3 regions of the Geodermatophilus sp. SYSU D01180 genome follow, and region 3 is predicted to be linked to each of the others. Evidence: riboswitches for the same ligand, from Rfam matches in the RefSeq annotation. Region 3 holds a riboswitch; each other region holds the start of a gene.
The links. A riboswitch is a leader RNA that binds a small molecule or an ion and turns the genes downstream of it on or off. The one in region 3 is predicted to bind cyclic di-AMP.
Positions count from the first base shown of each region.

Region 1: linked by a shared signal. The riboswitch ahead of ACI8AA_RS22945 (C40 family peptidase) and the one ahead of ACI8AA_RS13055 (aggregation-promoting factor C-terminal-like domain-containing protein) in region 3 are both predicted to bind cyclic di-AMP.
Region 2: linked by a shared signal. The riboswitch ahead of ACI8AA_RS10600 (transglycosylase family protein) and the one ahead of ACI8AA_RS13055 (aggregation-promoting factor C-terminal-like domain-containing protein) in region 3 are both predicted to bind cyclic di-AMP.

Region 1 is NZ_JBJGZH010000043.1:11,106-16,189, forward strand. Features, by position in the region: gene ACI8AA_RS22930 (transglycosylase domain-containing protein) at 1-1,687, shown strand, start outside; partial or broken gene ACI8AA_RS22935 (YhjD/YihY/BrkB family envelope integrity protein) at 1,711-2,529, opposite strand; gene ACI8AA_RS22940 (hypothetical protein) at 2,584-2,808, opposite strand; cyclic di-AMP (ydaO/yuaA leader) riboswitch at 3,030-3,115, shown strand; gene ACI8AA_RS22945 (C40 family peptidase) at 3,146-4,246, shown strand; gene ACI8AA_RS22950 (hypothetical protein) at 4,416-4,736, opposite strand; gene ACI8AA_RS22955 (DUF3817 domain-containing protein) at 5,054-5,084, shown strand, end outside.
Region 2 is NZ_JBJGZH010000009.1:68,571-73,654, forward strand. Features, by position in the region: gene ACI8AA_RS10585 (o-succinylbenzoate synthase) at 1-773, shown strand, start outside; gene menD (2-succinyl-5-enolpyruvyl-6-hydroxy-3-cyclohexene-1-carboxylic-acid synthase) at 770-2,449, shown strand; gene ACI8AA_RS10595 (VOC family protein) at 2,456-2,704, opposite strand; cyclic di-AMP (ydaO/yuaA leader) riboswitch at 3,172-3,342, shown strand; gene ACI8AA_RS10600 (transglycosylase family protein) at 3,347-4,522, shown strand; gene ACI8AA_RS10605 (isochorismate synthase) at 4,620-5,084, opposite strand, start outside.
Region 3 is NZ_JBJGZH010000012.1:80,410-85,493, forward strand. Features, by position in the region: gene ACI8AA_RS13040 (DUF72 domain-containing protein) at 1-215, opposite strand, end outside; gene ACI8AA_RS13045 (SDR family NAD(P)-dependent oxidoreductase) at 230-1,069, opposite strand; gene ACI8AA_RS13050 (class I SAM-dependent methyltransferase) at 1,093-1,752, opposite strand; gene ACI8AA_RS13055 (aggregation-promoting factor C-terminal-like domain-containing protein) at 1,760-2,647, opposite strand; cyclic di-AMP (ydaO/yuaA leader) riboswitch at 2,927-3,087, opposite strand; gene ACI8AA_RS13060 (hypothetical protein) at 3,239-4,135, opposite strand; gene ACI8AA_RS13065 (LLM class flavin-dependent oxidoreductase) at 4,406-5,084, shown strand, end outside.

The DNA.
Region 1 (5,084 bases), on a different contig from region 3:
GCTCGGGCTGGCGCCCGCGCCCGCGCCGCCCCGGGGCTGCGTCCAGGCCGGCGTCGGCCCGTTCGTCTGCGACTTCGTGCAGCGGTACCTGATCCAGGAGCTGGGGCTGAGCCAGGAGCAGCTGGACAGCGGCGGCTACACCGTCCAGACCACGCTGGACCCCGAGCTGCAGCGCAGCGGCGACGCCGCGGTGCTCGAGACCCTGCCGCGGGAGGACTCGCTGGCCGCGATGTTCACCGCCGTCGAGCCGGGCACGGGGCACCTGCTGGCGATGAGCGTCAACCGGACCTTCGGCTACGACCTCGCCGACCGCACGCAGGAGTCGTTCAACCTCAACGTGGCGCCCAGCCAGGGCTCGGGCTCCACGTACAAGGTCTTCGTCGCCGCCGCGGCCCTGGCCCGGGGCTACTCCTCCTACTACACGCTCACCGCGCCCGACCCCTACGTCTCCCGGGTCTACAGCGGCCCGTGCGAGGGCCGGGACACCGACGGCCGGTACTGCGTCCGCAACGCCGGGTCGGGCTACCGCCCGACGCTGGACCTGACGACGGCGCTGTACCAGTCCTCCAACACCTACTTCCTCGCGCTCGAGGACGCCCTCGGCAGCGTCGAGGAGCCGGTGCGGATGGCCGAGGCGGCGGGGCTGTTCCAGTTCAGCCCGCCGGGGCTGGCGCAGCAGATCATCGACGAGAACCGCGGGTCGTTCACCTTCGGCGCCGAGGCGACCAGCCCGCTGGCGCTGGCCAGCGCCTACTCGACGTTCGCCGCCGGCGGCACGCAGTGCGACGTGGTCCCGGTGACCGCCGTCCTCGACCAGAACGGGGAGCCGGCGGTGGACGCCGACGGCGAGCCGCTGGCGGTCGGCGACCGGTGCACGCCCGAGGCCGTCCCGCCGGGCGTGGCGAACACGATGAACCAGATGCTGCGCAGGGACGTCGAGCCGGGGAACCCGGGCCAGACCGGGTCGCGCGCCTACGTCCGCGGCCACCAGATCGCCGGCAAGACCGGCACCTCGCAGGACAACTACTCGGTGGCGTTCGTGGGCTACACGCCCGAGATCACCGCGAGCGTCATGGTCCTCAACCCCAAGCGGAACGAGGACGTCGGCGGCTTCGGCGGCGGCAAGGGCGCCACCATCTGGCACGACGCGATGGAGCCGATCCTGACCGCGCGCGGGAGCGGCGAGTTCCCGCCGGCCGACCAGACCGTGCAGAACGGCAACACCCGCCCGGTGCCCGGCTGCTCCACCGTCCGGGGCTGCGAGCGGACCCTCGCCGACGCCGGGTTCACCCCGCGGACGGTGCGCGTCGACAGCGACGAGCAGGCCGGCGCCCTCCTGGGCACCAGCCCGCCGCGCGGCGGCCGGGCCGTGGCCGGCCAGGTGGTGTCGATCCTGGTGAGCAACGGCAGCGACTACGTGGAGCCGGCGCCCGAGCCCGCGCCCCCGGCCGACCCGGCACCCCAGCCGGCGCCCGCGCCCGGGACGACGCCGCCCGGCACGCCCCCGCCGTCGTCGCCTCCGCCTCCGCCCCCGCCGTCCCCGGAGCCGCCGCCACCGGCCACCCCGGCACCCGAGCCGCCGGCCGCGCCGGCCACGCCCCCGCCCGCGCCGGCCACGCCGCCGCCCGCGCCCGCTGCCCCCGCCCCGGAGACCCCGCCCGGCTCCCCCTGGCGGCCGGACGCCTGACGCCGGCCCAGCCGCTCGTCGAGGGACTGGGTGAGCAGCCACCCGGCCAGCAGGACCAGGTGCAGCAGGAACAGCCACAGGCCGATGGCGACCACCGCGCCGACGACGACCAGGCCGCCGAAGGGCGCGCCCAGGTCCAGCGGCAGGGACAGGAACAGCACGAACCCCTGCAGGAAGCCGGACAGGCAGGCGGCGGTGAACAGCGCGCCGCTGACCAGCGCGCCCCACCGGTGCCGGCCGCCGGCCACCACGCCGTAGCCCCACAGGATGGGCACGGTGAGCACGAACAGCACCGAGTAGTAGCCGACGGCGAACCGCCCGACCGCGGGCCCCGCGCCGTCCTCGCGGGCCAGGTCGGCCATGACCGTGGCGGCCAGCAGCAGCGGGTACAGCAGCAGGGGCGTCGCCACGACCAGGGGCAGCGTGAGCAGTCGGCCGCGCCAGCCGGTGAGGTTCTCCCGCCGCCGGCTGAACCGCATCAGCGCCCGCCGCAGCCCCTCGCCGTACAGCGACAGGGGCAGCAACGCCAGCGCGAAGCCCAGCAGGTCCAGCCGGACGCCGGCGTCGACCAGCCGGGCCACCGCGTCCGGCGCGCCCAGCGACTCCGGCAGCAGCTCGGTCAGCCGCCCGCTGCGCGCGCGGACCTCCTCGGCCGAGGTGGCCAGCGCGGTCAGCCGGACGGAGACCAGGACCAGCGGCACCACCGCGATGCCGGCGTAGAAGGTGAGGCCCGCGCCGATCAGCGCGAGGTCACGGCCCTGCAGCAGACGGCGGGCACCGGCCAGCAGCGTCCGCGTCTCGGCCCGCAACCGGGCCGCCGTCCACCTGCGTGCCGGGCTCACCCGACCATGCCACCAGTCCGGGCGGCCCGGCGCCCGCCGAGGACCGGGCGGCGCTCAGTCGTCGGTGCTGGCGTCGTCGGTGGTGGGGGCGTCGTTGCCGGGGTTCTGGCCGGTCTCCTGGCAGCTGGCGTCGTTCTCGTTGCTGGCGTTCTCGCCGGAGGAGTCGCAGTTGGTCGGACCGCGGGAGAAGTCGGTGTTGTCACCGCAGGCGACCAGGGAGCCGAACAGCGCGAGCACGACGAGCGGCCGGGCCAGGCGCATCCGCGTGGAAGAGGACATGCAGCAATCGGTACACGCCCCTGCGGCGGCGCAAACCGGCGGGGGTCGGGAACCTCCCGTACCCGTCCGCTCACCGTTTGTGACTGATGTAATTACACCGGGGTGATTGTCACACGCCGGTCACGGACCTTACGCTCAGTACGTCCAACGGGGCGCTCCGTCACCAGTCCGGGTGACACCCCGCGGACGCCGTCGAGCCGGTCCCCTCCCGCGGGGACCGGGCCGGGGACCCATCGCAGTCCTGGGGTGTAGCGCGTGCCCGCACGCGCCGGGCGACTCCACGCCCGAACCCGTCAGCTAACCCGGTAGGCGGCCTGGGAGAAGGAGAGACCGCCGCGTGGCGTCCCTGCGCACGTCCGTCCCCGGCATGCCCGCGACCGGCCGCGGCCGCCGCGCCGCCGTCGCCCTCGTCGGCGCCCTCGGCATCGGCCTCGGGCTGGGTGCCGTCCCGGCGCCGGCCGGGGCCGAGGAGCCGACGACGGCCGCCGATGCCGCGCAGCTGGTCGCCGCCCGGGGCCACGACCTCGAGGTCGTCACCGAGCAGTTCAACGAGGCCCGCGAGGCGCTCGCCGCCCAGCAGGCCGCCGCGGACGCCGCCGCCGCTCAGCTGGTCACCGCCCAGGCCGCCGTCGACACCGCCCGCCGGCAGGTGGTCGGGATCGCCCGGTCGGCCTACACCGGCGACAGCATGGGGTCGCTCCAGGCGCTCCTGACCAGCACGGACGCCGACGAGTTCGTCAACCGCGTCACCCTGCTGCAGGGCGTCGCCGGCTACCAGGGTGAGCTGCTCGGCCAGGCCGCGGCCGCCACCGAGACCGCCACCGCCGCGCAGGCCGCCGCCGCCGAGGCCGCCTCCGAGGCCCAGCGCCAGTACGACGCCGTCGCCTCCCAGCAGGCCGACCTCGAGGCGCAGATCGCCGCCTACCAGGCCGACTACGCCCGGCTCAGCGCCGAGGAGCGCCGCGCCGCCCTCGACGCCGCGGCCGCCGCGCACGCCGCCGAGGACTCCCGCGCCAGCCGCGACGAGGACCGCGAGGAGCCCACGACCTCCGCGGAGGAGCCCGCCGCGGCCCCGGCACCCGCCAGCGGCGTCGCCGGCACCGTGGTCTCCACCGCCATGGCCCAGCGCGGCGACCCCTACGTGTGGGCGGCCGCCGGCCCGGACGCCTTCGACTGCTCCGGCCTGACCCAGTACGCGTTCAAGGCCGCGGGGATCAGCCTCCCGCACTCGAGCAGGATGCAGTCGACGATGGGCACCGCGGTCTCCCGCGCGAACCTGCAGCCCGGTGACCTGGTCTTCTTCTACAGCCCGGTGAGCCACGTCGGCATCTACATCGGCAACGGCCAGATGGTGCACGCGCCGACGTCGGGCGACGTCGTCAAGGTCGCCAGCATCGACGCGATGGGCGGCTACGCCGGCGCCCGCCGCATCGGCTGAGGAAGGACCACCCTTCCCCCCACGCCTCGTGGAAGGACCTCGTCCTCCCCACCCTTCGCAGGCTCAGGGCGGGACCCGGGACGAGGCCGGCGGGCCCCTGGAGGTTGGCCGTTCCAGCGCGTCACCTACCGGGAGCCCCGGCACCCCTTCCTCGGGTGCCGGGGCTCCGTCACGTCCGGACCTGCTGCAGGAGGCCCCACGAAGGCGGCCGTCGCGCCGGAGGGCAGCCGCACACCTCCCAGCGGGTGACCACCCGCGGGTCCACCTCCTGCGCCCCGGGCAGGCCGCCCACGTCGGCCACCACGTGCTCCCAGACCCGCAGCCGCCCGTCGGCCGCCGGCGGGACCGGGGAGCCCGGGCCCCGCACCAGGTGCTCGTGCAGCACGCTGCCGCCGGGGGCGGAGAGCACCTCCCAGCGCAGGTGCGGCCACAGCGGCAGCGGCCAGCGCCGGACCTCCCGGTCCAGGTCGCCGAACCGGCGGTCCTCCACCTGCTCGGCCGGCCCGTGGCCCCGTCCGGAGGCTCGCGCCGAGCTCGCGAGGCGTGAGGGGGACGGGGTCCTCCCAGCAGCGGGTGTGCGCCGCGTGCGCCTCGGCGCGGGTCGCGCCCAGCCGGGACAGGGCCGCGGCGACCAGGTCCGGCCGCAGGCCGGCCATCCGGCGCAGCAGGACCAGGCAGGACTCCCGCCGCGCCAGACCCGGCACGGCCCGACCCTGCCACGCACGTCACATCCGGCGACCGGGACGTCGGCGCCCGCTGCCGCGTTGACCCTCCGGAACCGCCCCCGACCCCGAGGACCGCGCACCGATGAACCCCCGCACCGTCGCCCTGGCCTTCC
Region 2 (5,084 bases), on a different contig from region 3:
CCGCCGAGGCTGCGCTGGAGGGCTGGGCCGCGCCGGTGCGCGACGCGGTGCCGGTCAACGTGACCGTCCCCGCGGTGGGGCCCGAGCGGGCGCACGCGATCGTGGCGGCGTCGGGCTGCCGGACGGCGAAGGTGAAGGTGGCCGAGCCGGGCCAGACGCGCTCCGACGACCTCGCCCGCGTGGAGGCCGTCCGCGACGCGCTCGGCCCGTCCGGCGCGGTCCGGGTGGACGCCAACGCCGCCTGGGACGTCGACACCGCGGTCGCCCGGATCCGGGAGCTGGACCGGGTGGGCCTGGAGTACGTCGAGCAGCCCTGCGCCACGCTGGCCGAGCTCGCCGCGCTGCGCCGCCGGGTCGACGTCCGCGTCGCCGTCGACGAGGGCGTGCGCCGCGCCGGCGATCCGCTGGGGGTGGACCTGCGGGAGGCCGGCGACGTCGTCGTCCTCAAGGTGCAGCCGCTGGGCGGCGTGCGGGCGGCGCTGCGCGTGGCCGAGGCGCACGGGCTGCCGTGCGTGGTCTCCTCCGCGCTGGAGTCCTCGGTGGGCATCGCCGCGGGGGTCGCGCTGGCCGCCGCGCTGCCGGAGCTGCCCTTCGCCTGCGGCCTGGCCACGGTCGCCCTCCTCGACGGCGACGTCACCGACGCCCCGCTGCTGCCGGTGGACGGCGTGCTGCCGGTGACCCGGCCCGACCCCGCCCGGCTGGACGCCGTGGCCGCGCCCGCTGACGTGACCGCCCGCTGGACCGAGCGGCTGGGCGCGGTGCTGGCCGCGTGAACCCCTCCACCGCGCTGGCCCGCGTGCTGGTCGACGAGCTCGTCCGCGGCGGGGTCCGCGACGCCGTCGTCGCGCCCGGCTCGCGCTCGGCGCCGGTCGCCCTGGCGCTGGCCGCCGCCGAGCGGGCCGGCGTCCTGCGGCTGCACGTGCGCATCGACGAGCGGACGGCGTCCTTCCTCGCCCTGGGCCTGGCCCGCGCGTCCGGCCGGCCGGTGCCGGTGCTCACCACCTCCGGGACGGCGACCGCGCACCTGCATGCCGCCGTCCTCGAGGCCGACGTCAGCGGCGTGCCGCTGCTGGCGCTGACCGCCGACCGGCCGCCGGAGCTGCGCGGCACCGGCGCCAACCAGACGATCGAGCAGCCGGGCCTCTACGGCGGCGCGGTGCGCTGGGCGGCCGACGTCGGCGTGCCCGAGGCCGGCCGCGAGGCCGCGCAGAACCGCTACTGGCGCTCGGTGGTGTCCCGGGCGCTGCTCGCGGCCACCGGCGTCCTGTCCGGTGACCCCGGGCCGGTCCAGCTGGACCTGCCGCTCCGTGACCCGCTGCTGCCCGAGGAGGAGCCCGGACCGCTGACCGGCCCGTGGGCCGGCCGGGACGGCGGCGCGCCGTGGACCGCCGGCGCGTCCGCGCCCGCCGCGACCGCGCCGGTCGCGGACGGCCCGCGCACGCTCGTCGTCGCCGGGGACGGGCCGGACGCCGTCGGCCGGGCGTGGGCGGCCGGCGCCGCCGCGGCCGGCTGGCCGGTGGTCGCCGAGCCGAGCGGCGGGGCGTGGACCGACGGCGCCGTGCGCGGCGGGGCGCTGCTGCTCGGCGTGCCCGGCTGGCTGGACGCGCACCGGCCCGAGCGCGTGGTCGTCGTCGGCCGGCCGACGCTGTCCCGGCCGGTGTCGGCGCTGCTGGCCGACCCGCGGGTGCGCGTGGAGACCGTGGTCGCGGGGCCGCGCTGGCCCGACGCCGGCCGCTCGGCCGCGCTGGTCACCCGCGCCGCCCCGCCGGGCGGCCCGCCGTCGGACCCGGGCTGGGCCGCCGCCTGGCGCGTGGCCGCGGACCGGGTGGGCGCGACCGTCGACGCCGCCCTGGACACCGCGCCCGGGCTGACCGCCGCCCGGCTGGCCCGCGACGTCGTCGCCGCGCTGCCGTCCGGGGCGCTGCTGGTGCTCGGCTCCTCGACGCCGGTGCGCGACGTCGACCGGCTCGCCGTGCCGCGCGGCGACGTCGCCGTGCTCGCCAACCGCGGCGTCGCCGGCATCGACGGCACGGTGTCCACCGCCGTCGGCGCCGCGCTGGCGCACGGCGGGCCGGCGGTGGCGCTCATGGGCGACCTCACGTTCCTGCACGACCTGCAGGGGCTGCTCACCGGCGAGGGCGAGCCGCGCCCGGACCTCACCGTGGTGGTGCCCGACAACGACGGCGGCGGGATCTTCGCCCAGCTGGAGCCGGGGCGGCCGGCGTACGCCCGCGACTACCGGCGGGTGTTCGGCACGCCGCACGGGCGCGACCTGGTCGCCGTCGCGGCGTCCCTGGGGTGGGCGGCCACGGCGGTGGCCACGCCGGAGGAGCTCGCTGCCGCGCTGGCGTGCGGCGGGCCGCGGGTGGTCGTCGCCCGCACCGACCAGCGCGCGGAGGCCGACCTGGCCGTCGCCCTCCGGGAGGCCGCGGGCCGCGCGCTGGCCTGACCGGCCTCAGGAGCGGCGGATCTCCTGCAACGACCGGCCGTTGCCGTCGGGGTCGCTGAAGAATGCGAACCGCGAGCCGGGGGCGCCCTCGGGGCCCGGCTGCTGGACCTCGGTCACGTCGACCCCGCGCTCGGCCAGCTCCCGGCGGACGGCGTCGACGTCCTCGACGACGAGCGGCGGGCCCCGGGTCGAGCCCGGCTCGCCCAGCGGCATGCCCTGGACGATGACCACCGAGCAGGGGGAGCCCGGCGTCATCTGCACCACACGCATGCCCGGGGGCCGGGCTGACGTCGTGGTCGAGCCCGGAACCGACCTGCTCGACGTGGAAGGCCCTGGCGACGTCGACGTCGCTCACCGGGATCCCGGTCACCTCGAGTCGCGTGTCCGTGCGGGGGACCCCAGGGAGGTCCGGGCACCCGGCGGGTGCCTCGCGGCGCGGTCCCGACGGGGGAGGGGGAGCCCGTCGCCGGTGGCCTTCGTCACGGGATCCGGGGCGGCCGGGACGGGGGCGGGAGGACCGCGGCAGGGCCGGATCGCGCGCGGCGAGCAGCGCGTTCCGTTACCCGCGCGGGGATCACGCCGACGTCACGCCGTACCCCACGGGTCCCAGTCGAACCGTGCTGTGACCGCCGTCACGACGACAGTCGACATGACGACACGTAACGTTTTGGCTGCGCTCAGCGAACACGGAGCGCGGCGCCGGTCCGCCAAACCCTGCCCACCGGTCGCCCACGTCAACTCCCAGGGCAGGGGTGGGGGACCCACTCTTCCGGCGCGCGACGGCCCACGGGGGCCTGGTCGGAGCGCGCCTCGGGGTGAAGCCGCGGACCGCGGCCGGGCACCGATCGCCCGAACCCGACAGCTCACCTCGCCGGCGGTGATCGGGAGATCATCACCATGCCCAAGCACCGCGCACCCCGCTACGTCCGCACCAAGAAGGTCATCGCCAAGGCCCCTGTCGCCGCCGGCGCCGCCGCCGTCGGTCTGGGCGTCCTGAGCTCGCCGGCCTCCGCCTCCACCACCCACGACTGGACCGGCGTCGCCCAGTGCGAGTCCAGTGGCAACTGGAGCATCAACACCGGCAACGGCTACTACGGCGGCCTGCAGTTCAGCCAGTCCACCTGGGCCGCCTTCGGGGGCACCGACCTCGCCCCGCGTGCCGACCTCGCCACCCCGGCCCAGCAGGTCCAGATCGCCGAGGCCGTCCTGGCCGGCCAGGGCGTCGGCGCCTGGCCGAGCTGCGGCAAGTACCTGACCGACGGCACCACCGCGGCCGCCGCCGAGGCGCCGGCCGCCGAGCAGGCCGCCCCCGCCGCCGCCGAGGCCCCGGCCGCCCCGGCCGAGCAGCCGGCCGCCAAGCAGGTCGCCCCGGCCGAGCAGGCCGAGGTCACCACCGAGGAGTACACCGTCCGCTGGCGGGACACGGTGGCGAAGATCGCCGCCGCCCACGGCCAGAGCTGGCGGGAGCTCTACGAGCGCAACGTCGACGTCATCGGCGCCAACCCGAACCTGATCTTCCCCGGTCAGGTGCTGGCGCTCAGCGGCTCGACCGCCGCCCCGGCCGAGGCCGCCCCGGCCCCCGCTGCCGAGGCCGCCCCGGCCCCCGCCGCCGAGGCCGCCCCGGCCCCGGTCGCCGCCGCCGGTGAGGCCGCGCCCGCCGCCACCCCGCCGATCGCCGAGGCCGCCCCGCAGGTCGCGCAGGCCTCGGTCGTCGCCGAGATCACCAACACCGCCGGCGCCATCCACGAGGCCGTGCAGGCGGCGGCGAACGCCGTCGTCAGCAACGTCCCGGGCGCCGCGGACATCACCCTCGGCGGCACGCGGGCCAGCGCGGTCGACCCGGACGGCCACCCCTCCGGCAAGGCCCTGGACTACATGGTCATGTCCGACGCCGCCCTCGGCGACGCGATCGCCCAGTACCACGTGGACCACTGGGACGAGCTCGGCGTCGAGTACGTCATCTGGCAGCAGCGCATCCTGACCTCGCCCGACGGTGCCTGGAAGGCGATGGAGGACCGCGGCGGTGTGACCGCCAACCACTTCGACCACGTGCACGTCAACTACGTGGGCTGACCTCCCGCACACCCGACGAGGGCCCCGACCGCGCGCAGCGGCCGGGGCCCTCGCCGTCTCCGGGGCAGGACGCCGGCGCCGGCGGGACGGAGCCGCCTCAGCCCTCCAGCGCGGCCTGGAAGGCGGCGAACTTCGCCTGCGTCTCGGCGAGCTCGGCCGTCGGGTCGGAGGCGGCGACGATGCCGCAGCCGGCGAACAGCCGGGCCGAGCGCGGGTCGTCGTCGACCAGCTGGGCGCAGCGCAGGGCCAGCCCGAACTCGCCGTCCCCGCGGGCGTCGAGCCAGCCCACCGGCCCGGCGTAGCGCCCGCGGCCCATGCCCTCCAGCTCGGCGATCACCGCGGCGGCGGCCTCGGGCGGCGTGCCGCAGACGGCGGCGGTCGGGTGCACGGTGTCGACCAGCTCCAGCAGCCCGGCCCGGCCGCGGGCGCCGGAGCGGCGCTGGGTGCCGACGACGTCGGTGGCCAGGTGCCGCACGTTGGGCAGCGTCAGCAGCGAGGGCTGCTCCGGCACCGACAGCGCGGTGCAGAACGGGTCGAGCGCGCGCACGAGCGAGTCGACGGC
Region 3 (5,084 bases):
GCCTTGACCGACAGGGCGAACCCCTCGGGCAGCCGCTGCCGCCACCCGGCGAAGGTCGCGGTGCGCGGCCAGCGGTAGAAGCTGGCGTTGAGCTCGACGGTGCCGAACCGGCGGACGTAGTGGGCCAGCCGGTCCCGGGACGGCGTCCCCGGTGGGTAGAGGACGCCCTCCCAGTGGTCGTAGCTCCAGCCCGACGTGCCGACGTGGACGGCCACCGGCGCCCCTGCGGTCAGGCCCGGCGCAGGCCGGCCAGCCGGGTCGCGGCGGCGAGCACCCGCCCGTACGAGCCGGGCGCCAGGCGCACCAGGACGTCGGGGACGACGGCGCTGGCGCCGATGAGCAGCCGCGGCCGGCGCCGCTCCACCGCCGCCACGATCCGCTCCGCGGCGCGGTCGGCCGGGTAGCGCAGCAGCCGCGCGAACTCCCGCTTGCCCCGCTCGGCCTCGGCGGGGTCCGCCCCGCTGGCCACCCGGGCGGTCTCGGCGATCCGGGTGGCGATGCCGCCGGGGTGCACGCTGGTCACGCCGACGCCGTCCCCGGCCAGCTCGTGCCGCAGCGCCTCGGTGAACCCGCGGACGGCGAACTTGCTCGACGCGTACGCCGCCTGCCCGGCCGGCGCCATGAGCCCGAACAGGCTGGAGACGTTCACCAGGTGCGCCCCGGGGTTCGCCTTCAGCGTGGGCAGCAGCGCGTGGGTGAGCCGGACGGCGGCGCGGAAGTTGACGTCCACGACCCACTCGAACTCCTCGAGGGTCACCTGGTCGAACCGCCCGCCCAGCGCGACGCCGGCGTTGTTGACCAGCAGCGTCGTCGCCGGGTGGTCCGCGACGATGCGGTCGGCGGCCTCGCGCAGCTGCCCGGCGTCGGCGAGGTCGGCGACGACGGTGGTCACCGACCGGCCCGGGCAGGACGCGCGCACCGCCGCCGCGACGCCCTCGAGCCGCCCGGCGTCGCGGTCGAGCAGCACGAGGTCCGTGCCGCGGGCGGCCAGCCGCGGGGCGAGCGCGGCGCCGATGCCGCTGGCCGCCCCGGTGACGACGGCGGTACCGGTGAAGGCGTAGGGGCGCACGCGGCGACCGTATCCGGCGCCCCTCAGGGCAGCCGCCACACCGTCGTCCGGCGCAGCCCGGGCCCCTCGGTCTCGGGGACCTCGTACACGGCGGCGGGCTCCAGCCGCTCGTGCGGCAGGTAGGGGCGGCCGGGGTCGCCGACCAGCACCTCGCAGCCGCGCGCCCGCGCCCGGTCGAGGAAGGGCAGCACCCGCTCGGTCATCGCCCGGTCGTAGCAGACGTCCCCGGCGACGACGACGTCGACGGCCGGCGGCTCGCGGTCCAGGACGTCGCCGGTGACGCCGATCCCCGCGACGCCGTTGAGGCCGGCGTTGACGCCGACCGCCGTCCGGGAGAACGGGTCGACGTCGCTGGCCAGCACCCACCGGGCGCCGGCGAGGACGGCGGCGACGGCCACCAGGCCGCTGCCCGACCCGAGGTCGAGCACCGTGCGGCCGGCGACGGTGGCGGGCGCGTCGAGCAGGTGGCGGGCCAGTGCCTGCCCGCCGGGCCATGCGGCCGCCCAGAACGGCGGCTCCTCCCCCGCCCCGCCGGCCGCGGTCTCCATCGCCTCCCACAGGGCGACGACGTCGTCGGCGACGTGCAACCGCACCTCGGGGACGAGCGAGGGCCGGCGCACCTGGGTGTGCGCGCGGACGAAGCCCGCGGGCACCACCCGGGTGGCCGGCCCTCGCTGGTTCACCTGGGGATCAGTACCAGCCGGTCGCCTGCGAGTGCGCCCAGGCGTCGCACGGCGTGCCGTAGCGCTGCTCGATGTAGATCAGGCCGGCGTCGATCTGGCGGTAGCCGTCGGAGGTCTTGGCGATCCCGGTGCTGGCCCAGGTGGAGTCCAGGAACTGCGGGATGCCGTAGGCGGTGCTGGTGGGGTTCTGGGCGTTGGGGTTCCAGCCGCTCTCCTTGCCCCACAGCTTCTCCAGGCAGGAGAACTGCTCGCCGCTGCCGACCTTGCTCATCGCGTAGTCCTTGAAGGAACCGGACGGCGCGGCCGGCGCGGCCTCCTCGGCGGCCTGCTCCTCGGCGGCCTGCTGCGCGGCGGCGGCCTCGGCGGCGGCCTGCGCCTCGGCGGCCTGGCGGGCGGCCTCCTGCTCGGCGGCGACGCGGGCGGCCTCCTGCTCGGCGGCGACGCGGGCGGCCTCGGCCTCGGCGGCCAGGCGGTCACGCTCGGCCTGCTCGGCGGCGAGCTGCGCGTGGGCGGCGCCGGCCTCCTGCGCGCTGCGCTCGGCGCGCGAGGCGGCGACGTCGGCCAGCGACGTCAGGTCGGGGGTGGCCGGGGCCTGCTCGGCGGCCTGCTGCTGCGGGATGCCGAGCTCGTCGGCGACGCTGACCGCGGGGCCGGCGGTGCCGGCGGTGTCGGTGCCGGCGGAGGCGGCCGGGCCGCTGGTGGAGACGACGCCCACGATCAGCGCGCCGGCGGCCGCGGCGCCGAGCAGGAGGGCCGGGCGGCGCGGGCCCAGCGGCGGGCTGCCGCGGCGGAACAGGCGCCGGCGGGCGGGGGCCTCGGCGGCCGGCTCGGCGGCGTCCGCGAGCGCGGGCAGCTCGCGGGTGGCGGTGTCGGGAGTGGCGAGCTCGACGGTCACGGGGGCGTCGGCAGGCGTGTTCGGGACGTGGCGGGACATGAGGGGGTGAGGGCTCCGAGGGAGAGTGCGCGCGGCAGCGGCCCGGAGGCGGACTCCGGGCATGCGGGTGCGGCGCGGGTCTACGGGTGTCGCGGACTACGGGGTCCCCGGCGACGTCGTCGCAGGGAGCGGCAGGGCAGGGGCAGCAGGCGTCAGGCGGACGCGGGAGCGCGGTGTGCGCGCGGGCAGCTGCACCTGCGGGCCGCTTCGGCCCGGAGGCGGGGCATGCGGGGACTCTCCGTTTCTTCCGTGAGCCGCCTACCGAGTTAGCTGACGGGTTCGGGCGGGAAGGAGCCCTACGCGCGCCGGGCCGGAGCTCGGCGGGCGCGATTCACCCCAGTACTGCGGTGGGTCCCCGGCTCGCGTCCACGGGTGCGGACACGACTCGGCGGCGTCCGGCCGGGCTCCCCGGGACGGGGACCTGACGACCTGCCGGACGCGAGCCACCGTACGGTCGTTATCGGTTCGTGACAACCGCCGTGGCCGGTGGTGCGGCCGTGACGCGTGGGGCGGACCCCGCCGTACCGGATCCCGCTCCCGCGTCGCCGCTGGTCAGGAGGCCGCCGCGACCTCGGCCCGGCCGGGCCCGTGCAGCGGTGTCACGTCGGACACGTCCGTCCCGGACGGCGCCGGACGCGACCCCGCGCGGGGGTCACCGGCGGGCTCCCCGAGGCGGGCCAGCCCCCGCTTGTCGCCGAGGGCGGGGACGTCGTCGGGCACGACCCCGGCGACGACGGCGAGCGCCTCGTCTAGCTGCCCGGTCAGCAGGCGCAGCCAGTCGCGCGCCCGGTCGCGCTCGTCGCGCAGGGGCCCGAGCTCCGCCTCGACGGCGGACCGGCGCGCGAGCGCCTCGGCGTCGGCCCGCGCCCGCGCCTCGGCCGCCTCGCGGTCCCGCCGCGCGCGCTCGGCGGCGGCCCCCTCCTCCAGCCGGGCCGCCTCGCGGCGCGCGGCCTCCAGGATCGCGGCGGCCTCGCTGCGGGTCTGCTCGCGGGCGGCGAGGACCGCCTCGCGCATCTCGGCCACCCCGGACAGCCGGGCCTGCGCCTCGGTGGCCGCCTCGGCGCGGATGCGCTGCGCCTCCTCCTCGGCGGCGGCGGTCAGCGCGGCGGCCGCCTCCTCGGCCCGGCGCATCATCGCCGCGGCGTCCTCGGGGCCGGGCAGGCTCTGCCGCTCGCGGACCAGCTGCGCGAGCCGGCGGCGGGCGTTCTGCAGCTCGGCCGAGGCGGCGGCGTAGCGGCTGAGCAGGTGCTCGTTCTCCCGGCGCAGGACCAGGAGCTCGGTCTCCGCCCAGGCGACGTAGTCGTCGACCTGCAGGCGGTCGTAGCCGCGCACCGCCCCGGTGAACACCGGCCCGGTGCCCAGCAGGCCGTCGAGCCCGCGTCCCGGGGGCGGTTCCGCGGTGCCGTCCGCGGCCCCGTCCGGAGCAGCTCCCTGTCCCCGCAGCGACATCCCGGTTCCCCCTCGGTGCGCCGTCCGATCCGGTCCCCCGCCGGCGCGCCGGTGGGGGTGATCACAGACTCGCACCCGCCGGGTGCGGCCGAGCGGGCCGACACGGACCCGCGGAAGGCCTCCGGACCGGTCGCGCCCGGACGTGCCGGGCCGGTCACCGTGTGCGGTCGATTGGTCTCAGTACGGTCACGGGCCGGGCGGGAATGTCCGGCGGGGACCGGTCGTTGGGCCCGGTACAGTAGTTGCACTCTCAACCACTTGGAGCGCGAGATGCAGTTCGGGGTCTTCACGGTCAGCGACGTCACGACCGACCCGACGACGGGGCGGACGCCGAGCGAGGCGGAGCGGATCAAGGCCGTCGTCACCATCGCGAAGAAGGCCGAGGAGGTGGGCCTCGACGTGTTCGCGCTCGGCGAGCACCACAACCCTCCGTTCTTCTCGTCCTCCCCCACGACCACGCTGGCCTACGTCGCGGCGCAGACCTCCCGGCTGCAGCTGTCGACGTCGACCACGCTGATCACCACCAACGACCCGGTGAAGATCGCCGAGGACTACGCGATGCTGCAGCACCTGGCCGACGGCCGCGTCGACCTGATGATGGGCCGCGGCAACACCGGCCCGGTCTACCCGTGGTTCGGCCAGGACATCCGCAACGGCATCCCGCTGGCGGTGGAGAACTACGCGCTGCTGCGCCGGCTGTGGGACGAGGAGGTCGTGGACTGGCAGGGCCGGTTCCGCACCCCGCTGCAGGGCTTCACCTCCACCCCGCGGCCGCTGGACGGCGTCCCGCCGTTCGTGTGGCACGGCTCGATCCGCTCCCCGCAGATCGCCGAGCAGGCCGCCTACTACGGCGACGGCTTCTTCCACAACCACATCTTCTGGCCGAAGGAGCACACCCAGCGGATGGTGGCGTTCTACCGGTCCCGGTTCGAGCACCACGGCCACGGTG